DNA from 3 places in the Bacillus sp. SCT118 genome. Region 2 is predicted to be linked to each of the others. Evidence: a T-box and tRNA genes for the amino acid it is inferred to sense, from the RefSeq annotation. Region 2 holds a T-box; the other regions hold tRNA genes.

The links. A T-box is a leader RNA that pairs with one kind of tRNA and senses whether it is charged. The one in region 2 lies ahead of serS (serine--tRNA ligase), so its partner is inferred to be a tRNA-Ser.
Region 1: it encodes a tRNA-Ser, which carries the amino acid that the T-box ahead of serS (serine--tRNA ligase) is inferred to sense. The anticodon was not compared.
Region 3: it encodes a tRNA-Ser, which carries the amino acid that the T-box ahead of serS (serine--tRNA ligase) is inferred to sense. The anticodon was not compared.

The regions. Positions count from the first base shown of each region.
Region 1 is NZ_CP191225.1:3,110,708-3,114,965, forward strand. Features, by position in the region: gene spo0M (sporulation control protein Spo0M) at 1-682, shown strand, start outside; tRNA gene ACQVGT_RS15960 (tRNA-Leu) at 729-810, opposite strand; tRNA gene ACQVGT_RS15965 (tRNA-Leu) at 1,076-1,164, opposite strand; tRNA gene ACQVGT_RS15970 (tRNA-Cys) at 1,172-1,242, opposite strand; tRNA gene ACQVGT_RS15975 (tRNA-Gly) at 1,248-1,322, opposite strand; tRNA gene ACQVGT_RS15980 (tRNA-Gln) at 1,372-1,443, opposite strand; tRNA gene ACQVGT_RS15985 (tRNA-His) at 1,453-1,528, opposite strand; tRNA gene ACQVGT_RS15990 (tRNA-Trp) at 1,553-1,626, opposite strand; tRNA gene ACQVGT_RS15995 (tRNA-Tyr) at 1,632-1,716, opposite strand; tRNA gene ACQVGT_RS16000 (tRNA-Thr) at 1,740-1,812, opposite strand; tRNA gene ACQVGT_RS16005 (tRNA-Phe) at 1,818-1,893, opposite strand; tRNA gene ACQVGT_RS16010 (tRNA-Asp) at 1,906-1,982, opposite strand; tRNA gene ACQVGT_RS16015 (tRNA-Met) at 1,994-2,070, opposite strand; tRNA gene ACQVGT_RS16020 (tRNA-Val) at 2,080-2,155, opposite strand; tRNA gene ACQVGT_RS16025 (tRNA-Glu) at 2,165-2,236, opposite strand; tRNA gene ACQVGT_RS16030 (tRNA-Ser) at 2,271-2,362, opposite strand; tRNA gene ACQVGT_RS16035 (tRNA-Asn) at 2,368-2,442, opposite strand; rRNA gene rrf (5S ribosomal RNA) at 2,452-2,567, opposite strand; rRNA gene ACQVGT_RS16045 (23S ribosomal RNA) at 2,679-4,258, opposite strand, start outside.
Region 2 is NZ_CP191225.1:4,011,243-4,015,500, reverse strand. Features, by position in the region: gene dacA (D-alanyl-D-alanine carboxypeptidase) at 1-80, shown strand, start outside; gene pdxS (pyridoxal 5'-phosphate synthase lyase subunit PdxS) at 277-1,161, shown strand; gene pdxT (pyridoxal 5'-phosphate synthase glutaminase subunit PdxT) at 1,183-1,773, shown strand; T-box leader at 1,826-2,038, shown strand; gene serS (serine--tRNA ligase) at 2,095-3,372, shown strand; tRNA gene ACQVGT_RS20640 (tRNA-Ser) at 3,507-3,599, shown strand; gene dck (deoxyadenosine/deoxycytidine kinase) at 3,711-4,258, opposite strand, start outside.
Region 3 is NZ_CP191225.1:1,080,558-1,084,815, forward strand. Features, by position in the region: tRNA gene ACQVGT_RS05395 (tRNA-Thr) at 1-43, shown strand, start outside; tRNA gene ACQVGT_RS05400 (tRNA-Lys) at 81-156, shown strand; tRNA gene ACQVGT_RS05405 (tRNA-Leu) at 167-253, shown strand; tRNA gene ACQVGT_RS05410 (tRNA-Gly) at 259-333, shown strand; tRNA gene ACQVGT_RS05415 (tRNA-Leu) at 348-433, shown strand; tRNA gene ACQVGT_RS05420 (tRNA-Arg) at 443-519, shown strand; tRNA gene ACQVGT_RS05425 (tRNA-Pro) at 535-611, shown strand; tRNA gene ACQVGT_RS05430 (tRNA-Ala) at 617-689, shown strand; tRNA gene ACQVGT_RS05435 (tRNA-Met) at 710-786, shown strand; tRNA gene ACQVGT_RS05440 (tRNA-Ile) at 789-865, shown strand; tRNA gene ACQVGT_RS05445 (tRNA-Ser) at 872-964, shown strand; tRNA gene ACQVGT_RS05450 (tRNA-Met) at 982-1,058, shown strand; tRNA gene ACQVGT_RS05455 (tRNA-Asp) at 1,070-1,146, shown strand; tRNA gene ACQVGT_RS05460 (tRNA-Phe) at 1,159-1,234, shown strand; tRNA gene ACQVGT_RS05465 (tRNA-His) at 1,252-1,327, shown strand; tRNA gene ACQVGT_RS05470 (tRNA-Gly) at 1,338-1,411, shown strand; tRNA gene ACQVGT_RS05475 (tRNA-Ile) at 1,427-1,503, shown strand; tRNA gene ACQVGT_RS05480 (tRNA-Asn) at 1,516-1,590, shown strand; tRNA gene ACQVGT_RS05485 (tRNA-Ser) at 1,594-1,684, shown strand; tRNA gene ACQVGT_RS05490 (tRNA-Glu) at 1,710-1,781, shown strand; gene glgB (1,4-alpha-glucan branching enzyme) at 2,013-3,896, shown strand; gene ACQVGT_RS05500 (glucose-1-phosphate adenylyltransferase) at 3,893-4,258, shown strand, end outside.

The DNA.
Region 1 (4,258 bases), 900 kb from region 2:
AGTACGGGGAACGGTACATGTCAAAGGCGGAAAAATCGCTCAGGACATCCGTTATATCGATTTACAGCTTAGCACACGGTATGTCATTGTAAAAGACGATGAAGAGCACCGGAAATACGCTACAATTCATTCTTTCCGGGTCACTGGTTCATTTACCATTCAGCCTGGTGAAGAGCATCAATTTCCGTTCACATTCACTCTGCCTCTAGATACGCCGATCACTGTAGGGAAAGTAGAGGTTGCCGTGGTGACAGACCTTGACATTCAAGGCGGTATCGATAAATCCGATCATGACCGCATTTTCGTTGAAGCGCACCCTTGGATTGAAAATGTGCTTGAAGCAATCGAAAACCTGGGCTTCCGTCTTAACGAAGCAGACTGCGAACAAGCGCCCTACTTCCAGCGTCGTCTTCCGTTCGTTCAAGAATTCGAATTCGTTCCGACTTCCGGATATTATCGTCAGATGCTTGATGAATTAGAGCTCATTTTCCTTTTAGACGAAGACGGTTTGGAAATCATTTTCGAAGTCGACCGCAGAGCTAGAGGACTCCGAGGGTGGCTGGAAGAGATGTATAATGACGGAGAACAGCTTGTACGCGTCCGTTTCAGCCAATCAGAGCTTGAAGATACAGAAGAGCTAGAAGAGGTGCTAGAAGAGATCCTAGACCAATACGCTGAGTAAATAAAAAATAAAAACCCGTTTCTGTTAAGAAACGGGTTTTTCAGTATACCGGTGGTCGGGGTCGAACCGACACTCCAGAAGGAACACGATTTTGAGTCGTGCGCGTCTGCCAATTCCGCCACACCGGCAAGTTTTACGTCGTATCTAACCGACGAATATAAATATATCATGGATCTCATAAAGTGTCAACGTATTTCAAAAAAGTTTTTTTGGAAATATAAAATAAAAGTGTTGAAAGACTAGCTAAACAGCCGCTTTATAATAGGCCTCGGAACTTAACTTGTTATGATAAATCAAAGCATTAAAAAAATGATCTACTTATGTAGATCATTAATATGATTAGTTATAATGATAAAATACAAACACCAATTCAACTTACCATGTAAGTAAAATTGGTGCCGAGGGCCGGACTTGAACCGGCACGGTAGTCACCTACCGCAGGATTTTAAGTCCTGTGTGTCTGCCAATTCCACCACCCCGGCAATAAGAAGGCGACACCCGGATTCGAACCGGGGATAAAGGTTTTGCAGACCTCTGCCTTACCACTTGGCTATGCCGCCGTAATTGGAGCGGAAGACGGGATTCGAACCCGCGACCCCCACCTTGGCAAGGTGGTGTTCTACCACTGAACTACTTCCGCATTTTTAATGGACTTAATACATTATATGCAGTTGATATAAAAAGTGAGACTGGGCTAGCTGGATTCGAACCAACGCATGACGGAGTCAAAGTCCGTTGCCTTACCGCTTGGCTATAGCCCAATGATAATATGGGGCGATTGATGGGAATCGAACCCACGAGTGCCAGAGCCACAATCTGGTGCGTTAACCACTTCGCCACAACCGCCATAATCTCAAGATGTCATAAATTTGGCAGGGGCAGTAGGAATCGAACCCACACCGGAGGTTTTGGAGACCTCTGTTCTACCGTTAAACTATGCCCCTATAAATGGTGGAGGGGGGCAGATTCGAACTGCCGAACCCTGAGGGAGCGGATTTACAGTCCGCCGCGTTTAGCCACTTCGCTACCCCTCCACATTAAATTTTGAAAAAAACAGTGCCGGCAAGAGGACTTGAACCCCCAACCTACTGATTACAAGTCAGTTGCTCTACCAATTGAGCTACACCGGCATAGGTGGTGGCTCGGGACGGAATCGAACCGCCGACACACGGATTTTCAGTCCGTTGCTCTACCAACTGAGCTACCGAGCCTAAGTATTTAAATGGCGGTCCGGACGGGACTCGAACCCGCGACCTCCTGCGTGACAGGCAGGCATTCTAACCAACTGAACTACCGGACCATTTTAAAATTTGGTTGCGGGGGCAGGATTTGAACCTGCGACCTTCGGGTTATGAGCCCGACGAGCTACCGAACTGCTCCACCCCGCGATGATATAATGGTGGAGGATGACGGGCTCGAACCGCCGACCCTCTGCTTGTAAGGCAGATGCTCTCCCAGCTGAGCTAATCCTCCATCATATAATGACCCGTACGGGATTCGAACCCGTGTTACCGCCGTGAAAGGGCGGTGTCTTAACCGCTTGACCAACGGGCCCAGACTTTCAATTGTAATTATGTATAAGTATCAGTGGCGGAGAGCAAGGGATTCGAACCCTTGAGACGGAGTTGACCGCCTACACGATTTCCAATCGTGCTCCTTCGACCACTCGGACAGCTCTCCAATAATGGCTCCGCAGGTAGGATTCGAACCTACGACCGATCGGTTAACAGCCGATAGCTCTACCACTGAGCTACTGCGGAATGAAGTCTGCCTGGCGATGTCCTACTCTCACAGGGGGAAACCCCCGACTACCATCGGCGCTGAAGAGCTTAACTTCCGTGTTCGGTATGGGAACGGGTGTGACCTCTTCGCCATCATCACCAGACATTTTCAGTGACATTTAACATTATACTATGTATTCTTGAGAAAATCAAGTGTTTTTTTAAAAAACTTATTCTCTCAAAACTAGATAACAGGTGTGACATCATTCAAAAATATGGTTAAGTCCTCGATCGATTAGTATCTGTCAGCTCCATGTGTCGCCACACTTCCACCTCAGACCTATCAACCTGATCATCTTTCAGGGATCTTACTTCCTTGCGGAATGGGAAATCTCATCTTGAGGGGGGCTTCATGCTTAGATGCTTTCAGCACTTATCCCGTCCGCACATAGCTACCCAGCGATGCCCTTGGCAGAACAACTGGTACACCAGCGGTGCGTCCATCCCGGTCCTCTCGTACTAAGGACAGCTCCTCTCAAATTTCCTGCGCCCGCGACGGATAGGGACCGAACTGTCTCACGACGTTCTGAACCCAGCTCGCGTACCGCTTTAATGGGCGAACAGCCCAACCCTTGGGACCGACTACAGCCCCAGGATGCGATGAGCCGACATCGAGGTGCCAAACCTCCCCGTCGATGTGGACTCTTGGGGGAGATAAGCCTGTTATCCCCGGGGTAGCTTTTATCCGTTGAGCGATGGCCCTTCCATGCGGAACCACCGGATCACTAAGCCCGACTTTCGTCCCTGCTCGACTTGTAGGTCTCGCAGTCAAGCTCCCTTGTGCCTTTACACTCTGCGAATGATTTCCAACCATTCTGAGGGAACCTTTGGGCGCCTCCGTTACCTTTTAGGAGGCGACCGCCCCAGTCAAACTGCCCACCTGACACTGTCTCCCCGCCCGATAAGGGCGGCGGGTTAGAAGGTCAATACAGCCAGGGTAGTATCCCACCGATGCCTCCACCGAAGCTGGCGCTCCGGTTTCCAAGGCTCCTACCTATCCTGTACAAGCTGTACCAACATTCAATATCAGGCTGCAGTAAAGCTCCACGGGGTCTTTCCGTCCTGTCGCGGGTAACCTGCATCTTCACAGGTACTATAATTTCACCGAGTCTCTCGTTGAGACAGTGCCCAGATCGTTGCGCCTTTCGTGCGGGTCGGAACTTACCCGACAAGGAATTTCGCTACCTTAGGACCGTTATAGTTACGGCCGCCGTTTACTGGGGCTTCAATTCGCACCTTCGCTTACGCTAAGCGCTCCTCTTAACCTTCCAGCACCGGGCAGGCGTCAGCCCCTATACTTCGCCTTACGGCTTCGCAGAGACCTGTGTTTTTGCTAAACAGTCGCCTGGGCCTATTCACTGCGGCTCTCTCGGGCTTGCACCCTAACAGAGCACCCCTTCTCCCGAAGTTACGGGGTCATTTTGCCGAGTTCCTTAACGAGAGTTCTCTCGATCACCTTAGGATTCTCTCCTCGCCTACCTGTGTCGGTTTGCGGTACGGGCACCTCTCACCTCGCTAGAGGCTTTTCTTGGCAGTGTGGAATCAGGAACTTCGCTACTATATTTCGCTCGCCATCACAGCTCAGCCTTATGGGAAACGGATTTGCCTATTTCCCAGCCTAACTGCTTGGACGCGGATATCCAATACCGCGCTTACCCTATCCTCCTGCGTCCCCCCATTGCTCAAATGGTGAGGAGGTGGTACAGGAATATCAACCTGTTGTCCATCGCCTACGCCTTTCGGCCTCGGCTTAGGTCCCGACTAACCCTGAGCGGACGAGCCTTCCTCAGGAAAC
Region 2 (4,258 bases):
TTTTGACAATGCGCAGTATCGGCGGATTTTTTGCCGGAATTTGGGGAAGCATTGTTGATACGGTAACCGGCTGGTTTTAATCAATTGAAAGAGCTCTGATGGATGTTAGGGCTCTTTCGCGTAATATACTGAAAAAACTCAATTTTTAATAAAAAATGATTTTCAAAGCGCTAAAAACCGAATAAAATAGTATATATCCATATGAATTATTGGATTTCTAGGATACAATAAGGATTAGAAATCATATAACTATACCTTGATTAGGGGGACCAAGAAATGGCTCAAACAGGTACTGAACGTGTAAAACGCGGAATGGCAGAAATGCAAAAAGGCGGCGTCATCATGGACGTCATCAATGCGGAACAAGCGAAAATCGCTGAAGAAGCTGGAGCTGTCGCTGTAATGGCGCTAGAACGTGTGCCAGCAGATATTCGCGCGGCTGGAGGAGTTGCCCGTATGGCTGACCCTACAATCGTGGAAGAAGTAATGAATGCAGTATCTATCCCGGTAATGGCAAAAGCGCGTATCGGACATATTGTTGAAGCGCGTGTGCTTGAAGCTATGGGTGTTGACTATATTGATGAAAGTGAAGTTCTGACGCCGGCTGACGAAGAATTTCATTTAAATAAAAATGAATACACAGTTCCTTTTGTCTGTGGCTGCCGTGATCTTGGTGAAGCAACACGCCGTATTGCGGAAGGTGCTTCTATGCTTCGCACAAAAGGTGAGCCTGGAACAGGTAATATTGTTGAGGCTGTTCGCCATATGCGCAAAGTTAACGCTCAAGTGCGCAAAGTAGTTGCGATGAGTGAGGATGAACTAATGACAGAAGCGAAAAATCTAGGTGCTCCTTACGAGCTTCTTCTTCAAATTAAAAAAGACGGCAAGCTTCCTGTCGTTAACTTTGCCGCTGGCGGCGTAGCAACTCCAGCTGATGCTGCTCTCATGATGCAGCTCGGTGCTGACGGAGTATTTGTTGGTTCTGGTATTTTCAAATCAGACAACCCTGCTAAATTTGCGAAAGCAATTGTGGAAGCAACAACTCACTTTACTGATTACAAATTGATCGCTGAGCTGTCAAAAGAGCTTGGTACTGCAATGAAAGGGATTGAAATCTCAAACTTACTTCCAGAACAGCGTATGCAAGAACGCGGCTGGTAAGAACATAGGAGCGCTGCTGACATGTTAACAATAGGTGTACTAGGACTTCAAGGAGCAGTTAGAGAGCACATCCATGCGATTGAAGCATGCGGCGCGGCTGGTCTTGTCGTAAAACGTCCGGGGCAGCTGAACGAAGTTGACGGGTTGATTTTGCCGGGCGGTGAGAGCACGACGATGCGCCGTTTGATCGATACGTATCAATTCATGGAGCCGCTTCGTGAATTCGCTGCTCAGGGCAAACCGATGTTTGGAACATGTGCCGGATTAATTATATTAGCAAAAGAAATTGCCGGTTCAGATAATCCTCATTTAGGTCTTCTGAATGTGGTTGTAGAACGTAATTCATTTGGCCGGCAGGTTGACAGCTTTGAAGCTGATTTAACAATTAAAGGCTTGGACGAGCCTTTTACAGGGGTATTCATCCGTGCGCCGCATATTTTAGAAGCTGGTGAAAATGTTGAAGTTTTATCGGAGCATAATGGTCGTATTGTAGCCGCGAAACAGGGGCAATTCCTTGGCTGCTCATTCCATCCGGAGCTGACAGAAGATCACCGAGTGACACAGCTGTTTGTTGAAATGGTTGAGGAATATAAGCAGAAGGCACTTGTATAAAACAGTTGAAAGCTGTGGAAACTTATAGTACATTATAAGCACAAATAAAGATCGAAAAGCGTTGATAGGAACTAGTAGGGAGCCTCTCTTTCTAAGAGAGCCGATGGTTGGTGCGAATCGGTGAAAGATGCTGTCTGAATCCATCCTTGAGCGAAATGCTGAAACAAGTAGGCATTTACGGGATAACCGTTATGTTTGAAAGTGGAAAACGAGTCTTTGATTTGTTTTCAATCAGGGTGGCAACGCGAGAGCTCTCGTCCCTTTATGGGGATGAGGGCTCTTTTTATTTTCGACAAATCAATAAAAAAAGGAGTGTTTCGCATGCTTGATACGAAAATGCTGAGAGCAAATTTTCAAGAAATTAAAGCAAAGCTTGTACACAAAGGCGAAGACTTAACTGATTTTGATAAGTTTGAGGCGCTGGATGATAGACGAAGAGAGCTTATCGGCAAGGTTGAAGAGTTAAAAGGAAAACGAAATGAAGTTTCTCAGCAGGTTGCTGTGCTGAAGCGTGAGAAAAAAGACGCGGATCACATTATTAAAGAAATGCGTGAAGTCGGCGAGGAAATTAAAAAGCTTGATGAAGAATTACGGACAGTGGAAGCTGAGCTTGATACAATCCTTCTCTCAATCCCGAATATTCCGCATGAGTCTGTACCTGTCGGTGAAACAGAAGACGACAACGTAGAAGTGCGTAAATGGGGTGAAAAGCCTTCATTTGCTTATGAGCCGAAGCCGCACTGGGATATTGCGGATGAGCTGGGTATTCTGGATTTTGAACGTGCTGCCAAAGTAACAGGAAGCCGTTTCGTGTTCTATAAAGGCTTAGGTGCTCGTCTGGAGCGTGCGCTTTATAACTTTATGCTTGATCTGCATGTGGATGAGTATAACTACACTGAAGTGATCCCGCCATATATGGTAAACCGCGCAAGCATGACGGGAACGGGGCAGCTTCCTAAATTTGAAGAGGATGCATTTAAAATCAGGGAAGAAGATTATTTCTTAATTCCAACGGCGGAAGTGCCGATTACAAACATGCATCGCGATGAAATCCTTTCAGGTGACAGCCTGCCGATCAACTATGCGGCATTCAGTGCTTGCTTCCGTTCTGAAGCTGGTTCAGCAGGACGTGACACACGCGGATTAATTCGTCAGCACCAATTTAATAAAGTTGAGCTTGTAAAGTTTGTGAAGCCTGAAGATTCTTATGAAGAATTAGAGAAGCTTACAAACCAAGCAGAACGGGTTCTTCAGTTGCTTGAGCTTCCATACCGTGTCATGAGCATGTGTACGGGTGACTTAGGCTTTACGGCTGCGAAAAAATACGATATCGAAGTTTGGATTCCGAGCCAAGACACATATCGAGAAATTTCTTCTTGCAGCAACTTCGAAGCGTTCCAGGCGAGACGTGCGAATATTCGTTTCAGACGTGAAGCGAAAGGCAAGCCTGAGCACGTACACACACTGAACGGTTCAGGACTGGCGGTTGGAAGAACAGTTGCCGCTATATTAGAAAATTATCAGCAGGAAGACGGAAGCGTTGTGATTCCGAAAGTGCTTCGTCCTTATATGGGGAATAGAGAAGTAATGAAACCGTAAATTATGGAAAGGCGTGCCTGACAAGGTGCGCCTTTTTGCTTATGTAAACACGGCATTTTCATAAAAACAAAAAAAGTTTTTAAAAATGCTTGACCACACAAGAACATACGTGATATAGTAAGTCTTGTCGATACGGAGGAATACCCAAGTCCGGCTGAAGGGATCGGTCTTGAAAACCGACAGGGGTGTCAAAGCCCGCGGGGGTTCGAATCCCTCTTCCTCCGCCATATTGATTTTAATTCTAATGAAACACAAGCATATATTGGAGATTGTTTTGTCCGTTGCATTCGGTGCGGCGGATTTTTTATTTAAAAGAAAAAGTGAATCTCGACTGAGATTCACTTTTTTTGATTATCATGAATAACTGAAGCAATTTGATCTACAATATTTTCAATCGAGTTTTCATCGTTCAGCAGATCATAATCTTCAATGCGAAGTTTTAAAACAGGGCAGGCATTAAAACCGCTTATCCAGTTCTCGTAGCGTGCATGCATTTCTTCCCAATAAGACCTGCTTGTCTGAAGCTCCATCTCACGGCCGCGTTGTTCAATCCGGTTTAAAATGTTCTCCAGATCTCCTTCTAAATAGATCAACACATCTGGGTGTGGGAAATACGGTGTCATTACCATTGCTTCGAAAAGGCTTGTGTAAGTCTTATAATCAACCTTTGACATTGTCCCTTTGTCAGCATGCATTTTTGCGAAAATTCCTGTATCTTCATAAATCGAACGATCCTGTACAAAACCTCCGCCGGCTTCAAAAATTGTTTTCTGTTCTTTGAAGCGTTCAGCTAAGAAATAAATTTGAAGGTGAAAGCTCCAACGTTCAAAATCATGATAGAACTTTTCCAAGTATGGATTATGATCGACTTCCTCCAAAGATGTTT
Region 3 (4,258 bases), 1.1 Mb from region 2:
TGTAATCAGTAGGTTGGGGGTTCAAGTCCTCTTGCCGGCACCACTTTTATATGATATAATATTCAAGTCTCTTGTAAGAAGAGCCATTAGCTCAGTTGGTAGAGCATCTGACTTTTAATCAGAGGGTCGAAGGTTCGAGTCCTTCATGGCTCACCATTTACATGTTGCGGATGTGGCGGAATTGGCAGACGCGCTAGAATCAGGCTCTAGTGTCTTTACAGACGTGGGGGTTCAAGTCCCTTCATCCGCACCATTTCTGCGGAAGTAGTTCAGTGGTAGAACACCACCTTGCCAAGGTGGGGGTCGCGGGTTCGAATCCCGTCTTCCGCTCCAACTATACCATCCACGCCGGGGTGGTGGAATTGGCAGACACACAGGACTTAAAATCCTGCGGTAGGTGACTACCGTGCCGGTTCAAGTCCGGCCCTCGGCATTAAGTTTTGCGCCCGTAGCTCAATTGGATAGAGCGTTTGACTACGGATCAAAAGGTTAGGGGTTCGACTCCTCTCGGGCGCGCCATGATCTATATGAAATCGGGAAGTAGCTCAGCTTGGTAGAGCACATGGTTTGGGACCATGGGGTCGCAGGTTCGAATCCTGTCTTCCCGACCATTCTTGGGGCCTTAGCTCAGCTGGGAGAGCGCCTGCTTTGCACGCAGGAGGTCAGCGGTTCGATCCCGCTAGGCTCCACTTGGTTTCAAAAAATATTTGGCGGTGTAGCTCAGCTGGCTAGAGCGTACGGTTCATACCCGTGAGGTCGGGGGTTCGATCCCCTCCGCCGCTACCAATGGACCTTTAGCTCAGTTGGTTAGAGCAGACGGCTCATAACCGTCCGGTCGTAGGTTCGAGTCCTACAAGGTCCACCACTATACGGAGGAATACCCAAGTCTGGCTGAAGGGATCGGTCTTGAAAACCGACAGGGGTGTCAAAGCCCGCGGGGGTTCGAATCCCTCTTCCTCCGCCATACATATTCCTAATCATCGCGGGGTGGAGCAGTTCGGTAGCTCGTCGGGCTCATAACCCGAAGGTCGCAGGTTCAAATCCTGCCCCCGCAACCAAATTTTAAAATGGTCCGGTAGTTCAGTTGGTTAGAATGCCTGCCTGTCACGCAGGAGGTCGCGGGTTCGAGTCCCGTCCGGACCGCCATTTAAATACTTAGGCTCGGTAGCTCAGTTGGTAGAGCAACGGACTGAAAATCCGTGTGTCGGCGGTTCGATTCCGTCCCGAGCCACCATTTATCATTATATTTTGGCGGTTGTGGCGAAGTGGTTAACGCACCAGATTGTGGCTCTGGCATTCGTGGGTTCGATTCCCATCAATCGCCCCAAATAAAAATTGCGGGTGTAGTTTAGTGGTAAAACCTCAGCCTTCCAAGCTGATGTCGTGGGTTCGATTCCCATCACCCGCTCCATTTCTATATCGTCATGGGCCTGTAGCTCAGCTGGTTAGAGCGCACGCCTGATAAGCGTGAGGTCGATGGTTCGAGTCCATTCAGGCCCACCATGACTTTTGTATTCCACAGTAGCTCAGTGGTAGAGCTATCGGCTGTTAACCGATCGGTCGCAGGTTCGAATCCTGCCTGTGGAGCCAAATGGAGAAGTACTCAAGTGGCTGAAGAGGCGCCCCTGCTAAGGGTGTAGGTCGTGTAAGCGGCGCGAGGGTTCAAATCCCTCCTTCTCCGCCATATGATTACAGATATAATAATTATCGGCCCGTTGGTCAAGCGGTTAAGACACCGCCCTTTCACGGCGGTAACACGGGTTCGAATCCCGTACGGGTCATCCAGAAGCCTTGCATATCCTGCAAGGTTTTTTTGTTTTATAAATCATGATATGTCTTAGATTTTGTTCTTTATTTTAAAAACAGACTACAAAAATCTCCATATATTTCGTTTTTCTTCAGAAAATGAAGTTAATTGTCTATAAGTATAAGCGCTTTCAGGAAAGGGCTTTTTTTTATTTCTTCGAATAAATACTATAAATGAAAACTATGATGTCAGAAAGGATGATTACATGGCCGCTGCCAGCCCGACAGCACATGATGTTTATCTTTTTCACGAAGGCAGTCTGTTTAAAAGCTATCAGCTGTTTGGCTCGCATTACCGCGAGCTGAATGGCAAAAGCGGATATGAATTCTGTGTGTGGGCGCCTCATGCGTTGGAAGTACGAGTGGCTGGAGATTTTAACAGCTGGTCTGGAGAAGAGCATGTGATGCACAGAGTGAATGATAATGGCATTTGGACGTTATTTATTCCAGGTATAGGAGAAAAGGAACGATATAAATATGAAATCGTGACGAATAACGGTGAGATCAGGCTGAAGGCAGATCCATACGCTATTTATTCAGAAGTCAGACCAAACACAGCGTCACTTACTTACGATTTGGAAGGGTACAGCTGGCAAGATCAAAAATGGCAAAAAAAACAGAAGGCTAAGACGCTGTATGAAAAACCTGTTTTCATTTATGAACTGCATCTTGGATCTTGGAAGAAGCATTCTGATGGCAGGCATTATTCCTATAAAGAATTAAGTCAGACGCTTATCCCTTATATCAAGGAGCATGGGTTTACCCATATTGAACTGCTTCCGGTGTATGAGCATCCATATGATCGTTCATGGGGGTACCAAGGAACGGGGTATTACAGCCCGACAAGCAGGTTTGGCACGCCGCATGATCTGATGAAGTTTGTTGATGAATGTCATCAACAAAATATCGGAGTCATTTTGGATTGGGTCCCCGGACATTTTTGTAAAGATGCACATGGACTCTATATGTTTGATGGAGAACCGCTTTATGAATACAAAGAAGAACGTGATCGGGAGAACTGGTTATGGGGCACGGCAAACTTTGACCTGGGAAAACCGGAAGTTCATAGTTTTTTAATTTCGAATGCGTTGTACTGGGCGGAATTCTATCATATAGATGGATTTAGGGTTGATGCAGTGGCTAATATCTTGTATTGGCCAAATCAGGATGAACGCCACACGAATCCATATGCTGTTGATTTTTTAAAAAAACTCAATCAAACCATGAGAGAGGCATATCCCCATGTGATGATGATTGCGGAAGATTCTACAGAATGGCCTCAAGTGACAGGTGCCGTTGAGGAAGGGGGGCTTGGTTTTCATTATAAATGGAATATGGGATGGATGAATGACGTACTGAAATACATGGAGACGCCGCCCGAAGAAAGGCGGCATTGTCATCAGCTTATCTCTTTTTCATTACTATATGCGTTTAGTGAGCATTTTGTATTGCCGTTTTCTCATGATGAAGTCGTATACGGAAAAAAATCACTTCTTAATAAAATGCCTGGCGACTACTGGCAGAAATTTGCCCAGTATCGGCTTTTGCTGGGCTATATGACAGTGCATCCCGGAAAGAAATTGATCTTTATGGGATCAGAGTTTGCCCAATTTGATGAATGGAAAGATACAGAACAGCTTGATTGGTTTTTGGACTCCTTCCCCATGCATCAGAAAGCCAGCGTTTTTACGCAAGATCTTCTCCGCTTTTACCAAAAAAGCAAAATCCTTTATGAGCATGACCATCGTGCACAATCGTTTGAATGGATTGATGTCCATAATGACGAACAATCAATCTTTTCTTTTATTCGTTATGGCAAAAAGCACGGTGAGGCGCTTGTCATCATTTGTAATTTTACACCCGTGGTCTATCATCAATATGATGTTGGAGTTCCTTTTTTTACTCAATACATTGAAGTGCTTAACAGTGACAGTGAAACATATGGAGGCTCAGGACAAATCAACAAAAAGCCGTTATCGGCTAAAAAGGGAGCACTTCATCATAAACCGTGTTATATCACGATGACCATCCCCCCTTACGGCATCTCGATTTTACGGGCGGTTAAAAAAAGAGGAGAGATAAAAAGATGAAAAAACAATGTGTAGCCATGCTCCTTGCCGGCGGGAAGGGCAGCCGTCTCAGCGGATTAACAAAAAATATGGCCAAACCGGCTGTATCTTTCGGGGGAAAATACAGGATTATTGATTTTACCCTAAGCAACTGTTCTAATTCAGGCATAGACACAGTCGGGATTTTAACGCAATATCAGCCGCTTGAGCTGAATTCCTATATTGGGATCGGCAGTGCATGGGACCTGGATAGATATAATGGCGGCGTGACGGTTTTACCCCCTTATGCCGAGTCATCAGAAGTCAAATGGTATAAAGGGACGGCAAGCGCCATTTATGAAAATCTCAATTATTTGAATCAGTATGATCCTGAGTATGTACTG